Solitalea canadensis DSM 3403: one gene and its partner. Each later gene encodes a partner of the first gene's protein in a complex. Links are inferred from orthologs where the notes say so. Each region holds a gene or a part of one and is shown in the gene's direction. Other genes may lie near its edges.

Region 1 (11,005 bases):
TTTGCTTAACTCAGTGTAAGCGAAGTCAACTTCTTCAGGTTGCGTGTATAGTTTAGAACTATCAACATCCGAGTTATCAACACCGTCTTCTTCTCCACCTGTAACACCTAATTCAATCTCTAAAGTCATACCCATTTTGCTCATGCGCTCTAGGTAAGTTTTACAGATTTCAATGTTCTCATGTAATGGCTCTTCAGAAAGATCGATCATGTGCGACGAGAACAATGGTTTGCCATGTTGAGCATAGAATTTTTCACCTGCAACCAACATGCCATCGATCCAAGGCAATAATTTTTTAGCTGCGTGGTCTGTGTGAAGTATTACAGATACACCGTACATTTCAGCTAACAAGTGAACATGCTGAGCTGCAGAAACGGCTCCTGCAACACAAGCTTGCAAATTGTCGTTATTTAGTGATTTACCGGCATAAAATTGAGCTCCACCGTTTGAAAGCTGAATAATAACTGGAGAATTTACAGCTTTAGCAGCTTCCATTACACCATTAATAGTATCAGTTCCGATAGTGTTCACTGCAGGTAAAGCAAACTGATGTTGTTTTGCTAATTCAAATAATTCCTGAACCGCATCACCATGTAAAACGCCTTTTGCAATAGCGGTCTGTGTCTGGTTTGACATACGAGAATAGTTTTGTTAATAGAGAATTATAAAAAAATTGAGTTGCTAAATATAGGAATTTAGAAATAAAATATTGTATGATTTTAAACATGCAATTTTTAATTTCACTGATTAACAATGCAATAGGCTTACTATTTTATATCATTTTAATAGTGTATTTTGTACACAAACATCAATTTATAGAAATTAACATGTCATTGAAAAATAGGGCCGAAATGATTTATTAAAAGTGGCTGTTTCTGTATTATATATTTTTGCTATTTTGCAGCCCTTTTTATTAAAATATTTTTTCGCTTTCCGGGCTTTTAAAAGGGTTTTATTAAACAGTATCGATAAATATCGGTTTTACAATTAACGAGAACAAACATATTCCAATACTAATACTAAACTATGAGTTGGTTTAAACGAGCAAAAGAAGGTATTACCACTAAAACCGAAGAAAAGAAGGAAACTCCTGACGGTCTTTGGAACAAATGTCCTTCTTGCAAAAAGGTTTTACATAATTCTGAGCAGATAGAAAACAAATATGTGTGTCACCATTGCGGTTACCATATTCGTATCGGCTCGAAAGAATATTTTGAAGTTTTATTTGATGATAACCAATTTGAGGAACTTTTTTCAAATCTTACTTCCGGCGACCCGCTAAATTTTGTTGACAGTAAAAAATATACTGATCGTATCATAGAAACGATGGCAAAAACGGGATTGAAAGACGCTATTCGTGCCGGACATGGAAAGATTGAAGGTCAGGATTTGGTGATTGCCTGTATGGACTTCGATTTTATTGGGGGATCAATGGGTTCTGTTGTAGGTGAGAAAATTGCCCGTTCAATTGATTACTCCCTAAAAAACAAAATCCCTTTCCTAATGATCTCTAAATCAGGTGGAGCACGTATGATGGAAGCTGCATTTTCATTGATGCAAATGGCTAAAACATCAGCTAAACTTGCTTTGTTAGCAGAAGCTAAAATTCCTTATGTTTCTTTATTAACCGATCCTACAACCGGGGGTGTTACTGCATCTTACGCTATGTTGGGAGATATCAACATCTCTGAACCTGGCGCAATGATCGGCTTTGCAGGACCTCGTGTAATTAAAGAAACCATCAAGAAAGATCTTCCTAAAGGTTTCCAAAGTGCTGAATTTGTATTGGAGCACGGCTTCTTAGACTTTATTGTGGATCGCCGTCAGATGAAAGCTAAAATAGCTTCATTCTTAAGGATGGTGACTAAAAAATAAGATGTTATCAATTGATAAAACAAAAAACGGATGAAGTGATCACTTCATCCGTTTTTTGTTTCTTAAAGAAGTAATAGGGTGATAATTTTATATAAAAGACATAGCGTAAAATTTATCATCCATTAAAACTAAAAACGGATGAAAAATTAATTCCATTCGTTTCTCTAGTTCTTACAAAATGTTATTTACACCGTTACCGGAATAATCTGTTTTAACTTTTCAATCACAAAATCGATTTCTTCTTTCGTGTTATACTTACAGAAAGAGAAACGAACCGATGGACGATTAGGGTTTGTACCAATTGCCGTAAGTACATGTGAACCAATATTTGATCCGGAAGAACAAGCACTTCCTCCTGATGCCGAAATTCCGTTTATATCCAAATTAAACAACATCATATCTCCCATATCCGATTCGGGGAAAGACACATTTAAAACGGTATATAAGCTTTTGGCAGGATCAGTTTCACCATTGAATTGTACATCGGTAAAATTTTGCGTCAATTGATCCTTCATATAGTTTTTCAAACCCTGAACATATTGAGCATGTTCATCCATTTCATGATAGGCAATTTCCAATGCCTTTGCTAAACCTGCAATTCCATAAACGTTCTCAGTGCCACCCCTCATGTTGCGTTCCTGAGCTCCACCGTAAATAAAAGGTTTAATTTTCACATGATAGTTTACATATAAAAAACCAACCCCTTTCGGTCCGTGTAATTTATGCGCAGCGCAAGCTATAAAATGAACTTTCAGTTTACTGAGGTCATGCACGTAATGCCCCATTGTTTGTACGGTATCGCAGTGAAATAAAGCGTTGTATTGCTCGCAAAGATTTCCTACGCGTTCTACATCCAACAGTGTCCCAATTTCATTATTGGCATGCATTAAGGAAACAAAGCTGCGTTCGTTATTCTTTAACAACTCTTCAAGGTGATCATAATCGACAGTACCTTTTGAGTCGATATTAACATAACTTAATTTAATAACACCTTTCTTTTCCAACTCTTCAAGTGTATGCCCAACTGCGTGGTGCTCAATTTTTGAAGTAATTGCGTGAGTAATACCATGGTCGTGGATACCACAACGAATAGCTGTATTATCAGCTTCGGTACCTCCCGAAGTAAAGAAAATTTCTGCCGGTGATGTATTTAGCAACTTTGCCACAGTTTTACGAGCCGTCTCAACAATTGAACGCACCTCGCGGCCGTGAGCATGAATGGAAGAAGGGTTCCCATATTGATTCTCCATTATGCCAAACATCACCGCCAACACCTCTTTATCAATAGGTGTAGTAGCAGCGTTGTCTAAATAAACTCTCATATAAGTTAAATTTGTGATAAGAGATTTGAGATACGAGTTCAACTACATATTCAAATTTCAAATCGATTGGTTTAGGTTTTTCGGTTTAAATTTATTCAAGAAACCAGATAAGTGATTGGGAAATTATCTCAAATCACCTATCTAATATCTCAAATCTATATTATATCATTTCTTTAAAATCAGCTATAATTTTATTAGCCAATGCATCTGCAACTGTTTCAGAATCGCCTTCTGAGTAAATACGAATAATTGGTTCTGTATTAGAGCGACGTAAATGTACCCATTGTTTATCAAACTCAATGCGAACCCCATCGATTGTATTAATAGGTTGTTTATTATATTTCTCCTGAATCTTATCCATCAACGAATCGATATCCATATCGGCCGTTAATGTGATCTTGTTTTTAGAGATATGGTAAGATGGATAAGAATTTCTTAATACAGAAATGCTTTTTCCAAAGTTTGCCAAATGTGTTAAGAATAATGCGATACCTACTAAAGCATCTCTTCCGTAATGCAATTCAGGATAGATAATACCTCCATTACCTTCACCACCAATTACTGCATTAGTGGCTTTCATCATTTCCACTACATTCACTTCTCCCACTGCAGCTGCGCTATATTTACCACCATGACTTTCGGTAACATCCTGCAATGCACGTGTCGACGACAAATTAGAAACAGTATTTCCTTTATTATGTTTCAGAATGTAATCGCCAACAGCAACTAATGTATACTCTTCTCCAAACATACTTCCATCTTCACAAACAAAAACCAAACGGTCAACATCTGGGTCGACAGAGATACCTAAGCTTGCTCCTTTTGCCATTACCTGTTTCGACAATTCGATAAGGTTTTCAGCTAATGGTTCAGGGTTATGAGGGAATTTGCCATCAGGCGTACAGTATAGTTCATGCACTGTGTTAACACCCAAAGCTTTCAATAATCTAGGAACGAAGATTCCGCCAGTGGAATTCACAGCATCTACCACTACACTGAAATTAGCTTTCTTAATTGCTTCAACATCCACTAAAGGCAAAGCCAAAATCATTTCAATATGCTTATCAACATAAGAATTATCGATTTTGTAAGCGCCTAAAGCATCTACATCTGCATAATGAACAGCGCCTTTTTCAGCAATATCCAATACTTCTTGTCCGTCGGCGGCTGAGATAAACTCACCTTTACCGTTCAGTAATTTAAGAGCATTCCATTGTTTTGGATTATGGCTTGCCGTAAGGATAATACCACCTCCGGCATTTTCCATCGGAACCGCTACTTCAACAGTAGGCGTAGTTGAAAGATCCAGATCGACAACATCGATACCTAAACCTTGTAAGGTACCAACCACCAGATTACGAACCATTTCACCAGAGATACGTGCATCCCTGCCAATTACAATTTTCTTATTTCCTGATTTATTTATAACCCATTGGCCAAAAGCCGAGGTGAATTTTACCACATCTAAAGGTGTAAGAGCGTCTCCGGGAGTACCTCCAATGGTACCCCTGATACCTGAAATAGACTTAATAAGTGTCAATGTTGAGTGATTTTAGAATTAACAAAAACAAAATTATAAATTATATCAAAATAGGCAATGAGAATAAAGTCTTTAGCCTTGTATTTGACCTGCATTTTTAACAATAAATGACGGTAAAAAAACTCATATTGGTTTTATATATTTGTTGCTATGCCTGATAAACAACAGAAGTGGTACCAAAACTGGTTCAATTCACCTTATTATCATATACTTTACAACAAACGTGATGAGCGAGAAGCTGAGCATTTAATGGATAATTTATGCGAATATCTGACGCCGTCTACTCAGGAAAGGATGCTTGATGTCGGCTGCGGCAAAGGTCGTCATGCTATTTATCTGAACAAAAAAGGATATGATGTGACAGGGATCGATCTTTCGCAGGAAAATATAAAACATGCTTCTGCTTTTGAAAACGCTAAGCTGCACTTTTATGTGCACGACATGCGAAATTTATTTTTTATCAACTATTTTGACATCGTTTTTAACCTGTTTACCAGCTTTGGTTTCTTCGAAAAAGAACGTGATCATCAGCATGCGATAAACATGTTTGCTCATTCTCTGAAAAAAGACGGCGCGCTTGTGCTCGATTTCATGAATGCTGAAAAACTACAAAATAATTTGGTTTTCCGGGAGACTCAATTAGTCGGACTTATCGAATTTCACATTCAGCGTAAGCTCGAAAACGGTTTTATCGTAAAGAAAATAGACTTCGAAGATAAAGGACGTCATTTTGCTTTCAAAGAAGAAGTAAGAGCACTTATGCCTGATGATTTTAAACGCTTTTTTACCAAAGCCGGATTAGAGATCGAAGCCACTTTTGGTGATTACGATCTGAATGAATTTGACCCTAAAATCTCAGACAGATTAATCTTTGTTTGTAGAAAGAAATAAATAAACCTTCATAATTTTCGCACTAATAATAAATGCTTGAACAATTAAATTCCATTGACCAGAAAATTTTCTTCTTTATCAATAACGACCTTTCCAATCCATTTTTTGATTGGTTAATGCCGTTAATGCGAAATCAATATTTCTGGGCACCTTTATATGCGTTCCTCATCGTATTTTTTATCAAAGAATATAAGCTTAAAGGGCTATACCTCATCTTATTTTTACTGGTTGCTTTTGGCATCGCCGATTTTACAAGCGCGAGTATAATAAAACAGCATTTTCAGCGCCTTCGACCATGTAACGATCCGGCTTTATTGGGTTTAGTTAAGTTAAGAATTGCTCGTTGCGGTTCAGGATTTAGCTTTGTTTCTTCACATGCGGCAAACCATTTTGCTATTGCTCTGTTCTTGATTGGAACTTTCTACCAACGCTGGAAATGGGTGCTGCCTGCAGCTTTAGCCTGGGCTGTCATTATTTGCTTTGCACAAGTATATGTTGGCGTACACTATCCTTTTGATGTTACTTGTGGAGGGTTATTAGGAGCGTTTATCGGCTGGGGAGTTTCACAAATACGAAAAAATATTTTACCCTTAGATGGAGTTAATTAAGAGTCTTATTTTATTTGGAAGTGCATTCCTTGGTGGAATGGCAGTATTTTTTGTGACCAAAAGCAGCACAAAAAACCTGAAACTTATTTTATCGTTTAGTGGTGCTTACCTGTTTGCTATTTGTGCGCTACACTTAATGCCCGAAGTTTATAGCTCGCATAACCCGATGGTTGGTGTGTTTGTTTTAGTAGGATTTGCTTTTCAAATAATTTTAGAGCAGTTTTCGGAAGGAGTTGAACACGGGCATATTCATGTTCATCACCATGAACATGGCGCAGCCTTCCCATTTGGCTTAATGATAAGCTTATGTTTGCATGCATTTCTTGAGGCTTTACCTTTAGCCAGTTCAGAAGCTCAAAATGAGTTATTGTTTGGTATTGCTATTCACCATATTCCAGCGGCCTTTGCATTAGGAAGCATTTTGCTGCAAAGTAACATCAGCAAATCAACCACCATCATGATGCTTGCCTTGTTTGCTTTAATGTCGCCAGCGGGCTTTATTTTAAGCCAGAACTTAGGACCCAATGCATCCGGTGCGTTATCGCAGTATTTTGATTATATCATGGCGATTGTAATCGGTATTTTCCTGCATATCTCAACCACCATCTTGTTTGAAGCAAGTGAAGATCACAAATTCAATCTGTACAAAACAATTGCAATTTTCCTGGGAGCGGGTATTGCTATTACCATCTTCTTCTTGCAAGATAGTCATGGACATGTGCATTAGTCTTGAGTACTGAGTCTTGAGTCTTGAGTCGTGAGTCGTGAGTCGTGAATACTGGGTCTTGAGTCGTTTTGATCTTGAAAAGCTAACAACTAAAAGCTAATGACTCTAAACTCAATTAATAGTTTGGAGTCTTGAGTACTGAGTCTTGAGTCGGTTTTGATTTCGAAAAAGCTAAAAGCTAATGACTCAGAACTAAAACTAAAGACTAAGGACTCTGGACTAATGACTCTAGACTAAAAAACTATCCTCTTAATTTATCTAAAAGCTCGTTTAATTTTTCAAGTTCGTTGTCGGTAAGATTATTACCTACAAAACCTTGCATTTTTTCAATGGTGATATTAGACAACAGATCCAGGCCTTTCTGAGTAATTAAAAGATCAACCGCTCTTCTGTCGCTTTTACAAACTTTGCGCTCAATAATGTCTTTTTTTACTAATCGGTCTACGATTCTGGAAACATCCGACATCTTGTCTATAATGCGCTCTTTAACCAGGTTTAATGTAGCGGGTTTTGGATATTGGCCTCTTAAAATTCGTAAAACGTTAAATTGCTGAGGGGTAATATCATATGGCTCAAGAATCTGGCGCATATTTGACATCAACCAACTTTGCGTAAAAACGATGTTTATGATTGCCTTCTGGTAGCTATTTTCAAATTTACTTTGAACTATTTCTTTTTCTATTTCCATAATTCTTTGCTGATAATACGCAAATATACAAAGCAACAACAAATAATGTTGTTGCTTTGTATAAAAACTTTATTAAAAGCATTAATTTTTTGGTTGATGCTAATTCTGTTTATTCCACCAAACCCGACCATAAAGATCGTCCTTTCCTCCTAAAGCCTCTTTGGCTTTATCATAGTTTTGTCGGTTCAGGGTAAACTCACTCGACGGATAAGCCTGTCGTGTAGGAATTCCTGCCGTTCCGGATGCCGCAGTAAGTTGAGGATAACCCGTTCTTCTCCATTCGGCCCAAGCTTCATAACCATTCATGTATAAATGCACCCAACGCTGATAAGCAATCAGTTTAATGGCATTATTACTATCATAAGCAACCGCCGGATCGGCCAAGAAGGTTGTCAATCCTGTATTATCTCCATTCCATTGAATCAACGAATTCTCAATAGCCAGGTTATAATTTGCTTGCGCCTCCGCATCACCACCTGAAATAATTCCAGCTTTAGCAGCTTCAGCTTTGGCAAACAACAATTGAGCATAGGTAATTAGCTGAGTAGAGCTGGTTTTCTGGCGTAACTTATCCCCTACTGTTGAAATATTTTTAGATGGAATCTGAGAAGCTTCATCGTTCATTAATCCATATGGCATCCCCGCATAAACTGCAGGAGTTAGCTTATTCTTGTTAGCAAATGTTGTTAAGCGAGGATCATTGGTTGAAATCAAATAATCAACTAATGTTGCACTAGGGGCACAAGCGTCTTTACTTAATGCCGAAAACCAGAAGTTCTGATTAGCTGTTTCTTCCAGGTGGGGATAAACAAAGTTATCTGCATTTGAAGCAAAAACACCACTCGTTATAGCATCATTGAATTCTGTCTGAGCTTTTGTTTGATCAACTTTTGAAATACGAAGTGCCATTAAAGCACGCATTGTATTGGCCAATTTCTTCCATTTGCTCATGTTTTTATTATACAAGAAATCTGTTTTAACACCTTTTCCGCCATCAATTTGAGCAGCAGCCTCTTTCAGCTCTTTCATCAAATCATAATACACATCTTTTTGACTAGTATAAACCGGGGCAAAATTGGCAGAACCTTGCAAAGCTTGTGCATATGGAATATCTCCCCATCTATCTGTAAGATGCCAATAAAAATAAGCTCTTAAAATACGCGCTACAGCCTTTTGGTTATTGGCTGAGCCCTCTGTTGCTTCTGTTAATGGATTGATGGGTTGACTAATGATGTATTGAAGATTCATTAAAGGGTTAGCATAAAATACAGACCAATCAAACGCAACATTCGTGTATCGTGATGCATCTGTATACTGCGTTTCAGCCAATTGCTGAACATATAAAGCCCCTTGCGTTGCTTCTGAAGTATTTGAAACATAACGCATTGCATAGGTAAACAAATCGGAATTATAAGCCACCAACGGTTTATTCGGGCTCACATTAATATCATCATCAAACTTTGTACAGCTTGTTGCAATTAACAAACTCGTGAAAGCAATGGCGATTTTCGCTATTTTATATTTTTTCATTGTTGACAGTCGATTTTTAGAATGATACATTAAGATTTAAGCCAAATGAACGAACCGATTGCAATTCTCCTGATTCATTCCAGCTAAGGCCCGAACTTCCACTTGATAATTCTGAAGGATCAAGGCCTTTAGGCGCTTTTTGCCAAATCATCATTGGATTACGAATGGTAAATGCAAGATTTACTGAACTTGCTGGCAACTTCGTGTATTCTCTCTTATAAAAAGTATAGCCCAAACGAACCTCTCTTAACTTAATATAAGAAGCATCATAAAGGAATAAATTGTAAGCCTTTGTACCAATGGCTGTATAGTATTTTTGAGCATCAACAAAAGCCGTAACTTCTTGCCCTGTGGCTGCAGAAATACCATTTACTTTTACACCTCCACCTTCTGCCAATGGATCACGAACATTTTTGCCATTTTCATTTATAGCTGCTGTTTCTACTGCTAAACCAGTTTTAGCGGCCAATAATTTAGTACGGCTAAAAAATTGTCCTCCACCTTGAAAATCAATTGAAGCGGCCAAAGTAAAGTTTCGATAACTGAATGTATTCTGGAAACCACCTGTAAAATCAGGTGTCATACTCCCAAAATTTTGATTTGCTTCAAAAACAGGAAGATTATTGGCATCTAATAACATTTTACCAGTAGCAGGGTCATATTTAATCCCCGTGGTTATTAATGATCCGAAAGCTTTTCCTTCTTCTGCAAGTAATATTTGATCTATTTTAGAATAGGAGTTTGTTTCTAATGTATAGGCTTTAAACTGCGGATGAAGCTCAACGATCTGGCTTTTATTTCTTGAAATATTTGCTGATAGATCCCAGCTAAACTTATTAACCTTAACCGGGGTGGCACTTAAGCTAAGTTCAAAACCTTTATTTTTAATATTTCCTGAATTAGTTACGAGATTTACATACCCACTTTCTGAAGGAACACTTAGTGTTATTACCTGATTTTTATTTTGTTGATCATAGTAAGTAACATTAAGCCCTAACCTATTATTCAGGAATTTTAAGTCAGTACCAATTTCAAAGGCATTGGCATAGGCTGGCATCATTTCTTCTGAATAAAAAGTATTAGGTAATGATAATGCAACCATAGTTCCTGAAGTAGGGTCAACAGCAAAAGGATTTGAAGTCTGATAAGCTGAAATATCTGTGCCTGCTTGTGCATAACTTACCCGAAATTTACCATATGAAAGGGGTTCCCATTTCAATAAATCTCCAAACACAGTACTAAATGATACGGAAGGATAATAATAAGAATTATTGTTTTGAGGCAATGCTGAAGAAATATCATTACGTAAGGCAACATCCAGAAAATAGGTATCCTTATATCCAACTGATGCCGTTCCATAAAAGCTTCTTACTTGTTTTTTTGCATATGCATTAGAAATCAATGGTCGGTCAATTGAAGCTGAAATATTAAAGAAGTTAGGGGAACTTAAACCACCTACAGTACTTTGCGCTACACTTGAATAATCAATTGTAAAAAGATTTGCTCCGGCATTTGCACTGATATCAAAACTGCCAATCTGTTTCTTATAATGAGCTAAGAACTCATAGTTCATCTCTCGGTTTTCATATTTTGCAACAGCAAATGAATTGGAAATTGTTCCTGTACCACCTAAAGTTGTACGACTATCAAAGTTTTGAGTATAAGTATCTCCTCTAACGGTTCCTGTTAATTTCAACGTTGGAAGTACCTGATAAGCTATCCCTGCACTACCAAAAAAGCGGTTACGTGAATCGTGCGAAGGATTCTCATACATGGCAAAGAATGGGTTGTTCCAATAAAGTGCTTTTAAATAATTATTTCCGG
Region 2 (3,912 bases), 1.1 Mb from region 1 along the record:
GCTCCGGAAGACAAACTGACTAACCAAGACCTGGAAAAAATGGTTGATACTAATGATGAGTGGATTCTTTCACGCACAGGTATCAAAGAAAGAAGAATACAAAAAGAGGGCGCAACATCTGATATGGGTGTTAAAATCATGGAAGGATTACTTGCTAAACGCGGTATCAGCCCTGAAGAAATCGACCTTGTAATTTGCACAACTGCTACTCCCGATTACGTATTTCCTGCTACAGCTAATGTTATCTGTGATAAAATAGGAGCTAAGAATGCCTGGGGTTACGACCTTAGCGCTGCTTGTTCTGGTTTTATCTATGGTTTAACTACAGGTGCTCAGTTCATTCAAACCGGAATGTACAAGAAAGTGGTGGTAATTGGTATCGACAAAATGTCGTCTATTATCGATTATCAGGACCGTGCTACTTGTATTATTTTTGGTGATGGTGGTGGTGCGGTATTGCTTGAGCCAAACAACGAAGGCTTAGGATTCCAGGACGCCATTCTGAGAAGTGATGGTGCCGGTCGCCAGTTCCTGGTAATGAAAGCAGGAGGTTCTGCAAAACCTGCATCAAGAGAAACGGTTGAAAACCGTGAGCATTATGTGTATCAAGAGGGAAAAACAGTATTCAAGTTTGCTGTGACCAATATGGCTGAAACAGCAGCTGAAGTTATGGAACGTAATAACTTAACAGCTGATGATATAGCTTGGTTAGTACCTCATCAGGCAAACAAACGTATTATTGATGCAACAGCTGATCGTTGCGGCATGCCTGCTGAAAAAGTAATGGTTAACATTGAGCGTTACGGAAATACCACCAATGGCACAATTCCGTTATGTTTATGGGAGTGGGAAGATAGGCTTAAAAAAGGCGATAATCTTATTCTTGCCGCGTTTGGCGGTGGTTTTACATGGGGTGCTGTTTACCTCAAGTGGGCCTACTAATAAAGCAATTTATTCGGAGCAATCCGGTTTAAATACAATATGTAGGTTATTGAATGACAAATCATTAACTTACACTTGAAAAGGTTACTTTACAAACAACTTAAAACAAACTAGCAAACTAATGGAAATCAAAGAAATTCAGGAACTGATCAAATTCGTCTCTAAGTCAGGCGTAAATGAAGTTTCGATTGAACGAAAAGATTTTAAAATAACTATAAAAACTACTTCACAGCAAGCAGTTCAAACTGTAGTTCAAGCTACTGTTCCTGTAGCGGCTCCTGTTGCAGCTATTCCTGCTCAAGCAGCAGCTCCGGTAGCAACAGCACCTGCACCAGCAACAACGCCTGCTGCTTCGGCAGAAGCACCTAGCGATGCAAATCTTATTACCATCAAATCTCCAATGATTGGTACTTTCTATCGCCAGGCTAGCCCTGAAAAACCTTCATTTGTAAATGTTGGTGATGAAATTCGTCCGGGACAAGTTCTTTGCATTATTGAAGCAATGAAATTGTTCAACGAAATTGAATCCGAAATCTCTGGACGTATTGTTAAAGTATTAGTAGAAAATGCTAGTCCGGTAGAATACGATCAACCATTATTCTTGGTTGAGCCAATGTAATTTTTATTTGCGGGTTTGAGTATTTGAAGATTTGGAAATATTGAGTTTTTAGATTCGCAAATTCACAAATTCACCAATTCACCAATTTTAATTTCATGTTTAAAAAAATACTTATTGCCAATCGTGGAGAAATCGCGTTACGAATTATTCGTACGTGTAAAGAGATGGGCATAAAAACGGTTGCTGTTTATTCAACAGCAGATCGTGAAAGCTTGCATGTACGTTTTGCTGATGAAGCAGTTTGTATAGGGCCAGCTCCAAGTAAAGATTCTTATTTAAATATTCCTAATATCATTGCGGCTGCAGAAATTACAAATGCAGATGCAATTCACCCAGGTTACGGCTTTTTGTCTGAAAATGCTAAGTTTTCATCAATTTGCCGAGAAAATGGTATCAAATTTATTGGTGCTTCTCCTGAGATGATCAATGCAATGGGAGATAAAGCATCTGCTAAAGAAACCATGAAAAATGCCGGTGTACCCACTATTCCGGGATCAGATGGTTTATTAAGTGATGTAAAAGAAGGTATTAAAGTTGCCAATGAAATCGGTTATCCGGTAATTCTGAAAGCTACTGCCGGTGGTGGTGGCCGTGGAATGCGTATTGTGTGGAAAGACGAAGATTTTGAACCAGCTTGGGATTCAGCTCGTCAGGAAGCAGGTGCTGCATTTGGTAATGATGGTATCTATTTGGAGAAATTCGTTGAAGATCCTCGTCACATTGAGATTCAAATTGTTGGTGACCAATATGGAAAAGTATGTCACCTTTCTGAGCGCGATTGTTCAATCCAGCGTCGTCACCAAAAATTAGTAGAAGAATCTCCTTCACCATTTATGACTGAAGAACTTCGTCAGAAAATGGGAGAGGCAGCAATTGCCGGAGCTTCTGCTGTTAATTATGAAGGTGCAGGAACAATTGAATTCTTAGTTGATAAACACCGCAACTTCTACTTCATGGAAATGAACACTCGTATCCAGGTAGAGCATCCAGTTACGGAAGAAGTTATTAACTACGATTTGATCAAAGAACAAATCAAAGTTGCCGGAGGTGTTCCGATCTCTGGTCGTTCATATTTCCCTGATATGTGCGCAATCGAATGCCGTATCAATGCTGAAGATCCAATGAATGGCTTCCGTCCTTCACCAGGTAGGATCACTAATTTCCACTCTCCGGGTGGTCATGGTGTTCGTGTAGATACACACGTATATGCAGGTTATGTGATCCCTCCTAATTATGATTCAATGATCGCTAAACTGATTACTGTAGCACAAACCCGCGAGGAAGCTATTTGTACAATGGAGCGTGCATTAAGTGAATTTGTAATTGAAGGTATTAAAACGACAATTCCTTTCCATTTGAAATTAATGAAAGACCCTAACTTCAGAGCTGGTAACTTTACCACTAAGTTTATGGAGACTTTTGATATGGAAAAATAGAAACAGTAATGTTTCTGTAATACACAAAAACGCATGATCGTCATAAATCATGCGTTTTTTGTTTTTGAATGAATACTCCATGGAGTAAAAGTGTGCAGAGATTATAAAAGTAGCTTTGTGCAGTCAAGTGCAAAACCTTAGCAAATTGTTAAGGCCTTAACAGGATTATAGGCATAATGTAAACAAGATATTGTTACCGATCTATTGTCCAGATAGGGGATCTTATTGAACGGACAACTTGAGTTAAATAACTTCATTCAATATTCATTCATTTAAGTATTTTTGCAACTCATTTAACGCACATGTCTGATAATAATAGCCGTAGAAGTAATCTAATAACCAAATACGTATTAAAAGATAAGCATACCATTGAATCAGAGATGTCATTCTTCGATCATCTGGAAGAGCTAAGATGGCATTTGATTCGTTCCGTTATTGCCATTGCAATTTTTACTGGTCTTGCTTTTAGCTATAAAGAAATCATCTTTGATCAGATTATTTTAGGGCCTAAAAATCCAGACTTTTGGACCTATCGTATGATGTGCCAGATAGCTGCAAAATATAATATTGCAGATTTTTGTGTGGATAAGATCAATTTTGTGATTATGAATACCGAATTAGCCGGTCAGTTCATGATTCACTTAACATCCTCTTTTCTGGTGGGTATTGCACTAGCCTTTCCATATTTTATTTGGGAGCTTTGGAGGTTTATTAAACCAGCCCTGGAAATTAAGGAGCGTCAGTATGCAAACGGTTTGATCTTCTTTACATCTGTGTTGTTTGGAATTGGTGTGTTATTCGGGTATTTCATAATTGTCCCACTTACAATTAACTTTCTGGGTTCATATACAGTAAGTGCAGAGATCCTGAATCAGGTTTCTCTGGATTCCTATTTATCTACCGTTGGAACATTAT

The links.
Region 2: the proteins of accD (region 1) and accB are in contact, whole or in part, in a solved structure (PDB 8UXZ), measured with the Escherichia coli proteins. The link is inferred for Solitalea canadensis DSM 3403 from one-to-one orthologs.

The regions. Positions count from the first base shown.
Region 1 is NC_017770.1:2,741,265-2,752,269, forward strand. The notes cover bases 7-2,950. They hold accD (acetyl-CoA carboxylase, carboxyltransferase subunit beta), read left to right. Parts: upstream 7-1,026; coding sequence 1,027-1,875; downstream 1,876-2,950. Other genes in these bases: fbaA (class II fructose-bisphosphate aldolase), read right to left, coding at 7-636; SOLCA_RS11380 (cysteine desulfurase family protein), read right to left, coding at 2,061-2,950. Also shown: more of fbaA, read right to left, coding at 1-6; more of SOLCA_RS11380, read right to left, coding at 2,951-3,197; glmM (phosphoglucosamine mutase), read right to left, coding at 3,358-4,737; SOLCA_RS11390 (class I SAM-dependent methyltransferase), read left to right, coding at 4,888-5,628; SOLCA_RS11395 (phosphatase PAP2 family protein), read left to right, coding at 5,661-6,236; SOLCA_RS11400 (ZIP family metal transporter), read left to right, coding at 6,223-6,963; SOLCA_RS11405 (MarR family winged helix-turn-helix transcriptional regulator), read right to left, coding at 7,205-7,651; SOLCA_RS11410 (SusD/RagB family nutrient-binding outer membrane lipoprotein), read right to left, coding at 7,751-9,181; SOLCA_RS11415 (SusC/RagA family TonB-linked outer membrane protein), read right to left, coding at 9,198-11,005.
Region 2 is NC_017770.1:3,825,403-3,829,314, reverse strand. The notes cover bases 1-2,812. They hold accB (acetyl-CoA carboxylase biotin carboxyl carrier protein), read left to right. Parts: upstream 1-1,063; coding sequence 1,064-1,561; downstream 1,562-2,812. Other genes in these bases: accC (acetyl-CoA carboxylase biotin carboxylase subunit), read left to right, coding at 1,657-2,812; SOLCA_RS15920 (beta-ketoacyl-ACP synthase III), read left to right, coding at 1-942. Also shown: more of accC, read left to right, coding at 2,813-2,997; twin-arginine translocase subunit TatC, read left to right, coding at 3,300-3,912. UniProt on the Escherichia coli protein: This protein is a component of the acetyl coenzyme A carboxylase complex; first, biotin carboxylase catalyzes the carboxylation of the carrier protein and then the transcarboxylase transfers the carboxyl group to form malonyl-CoA.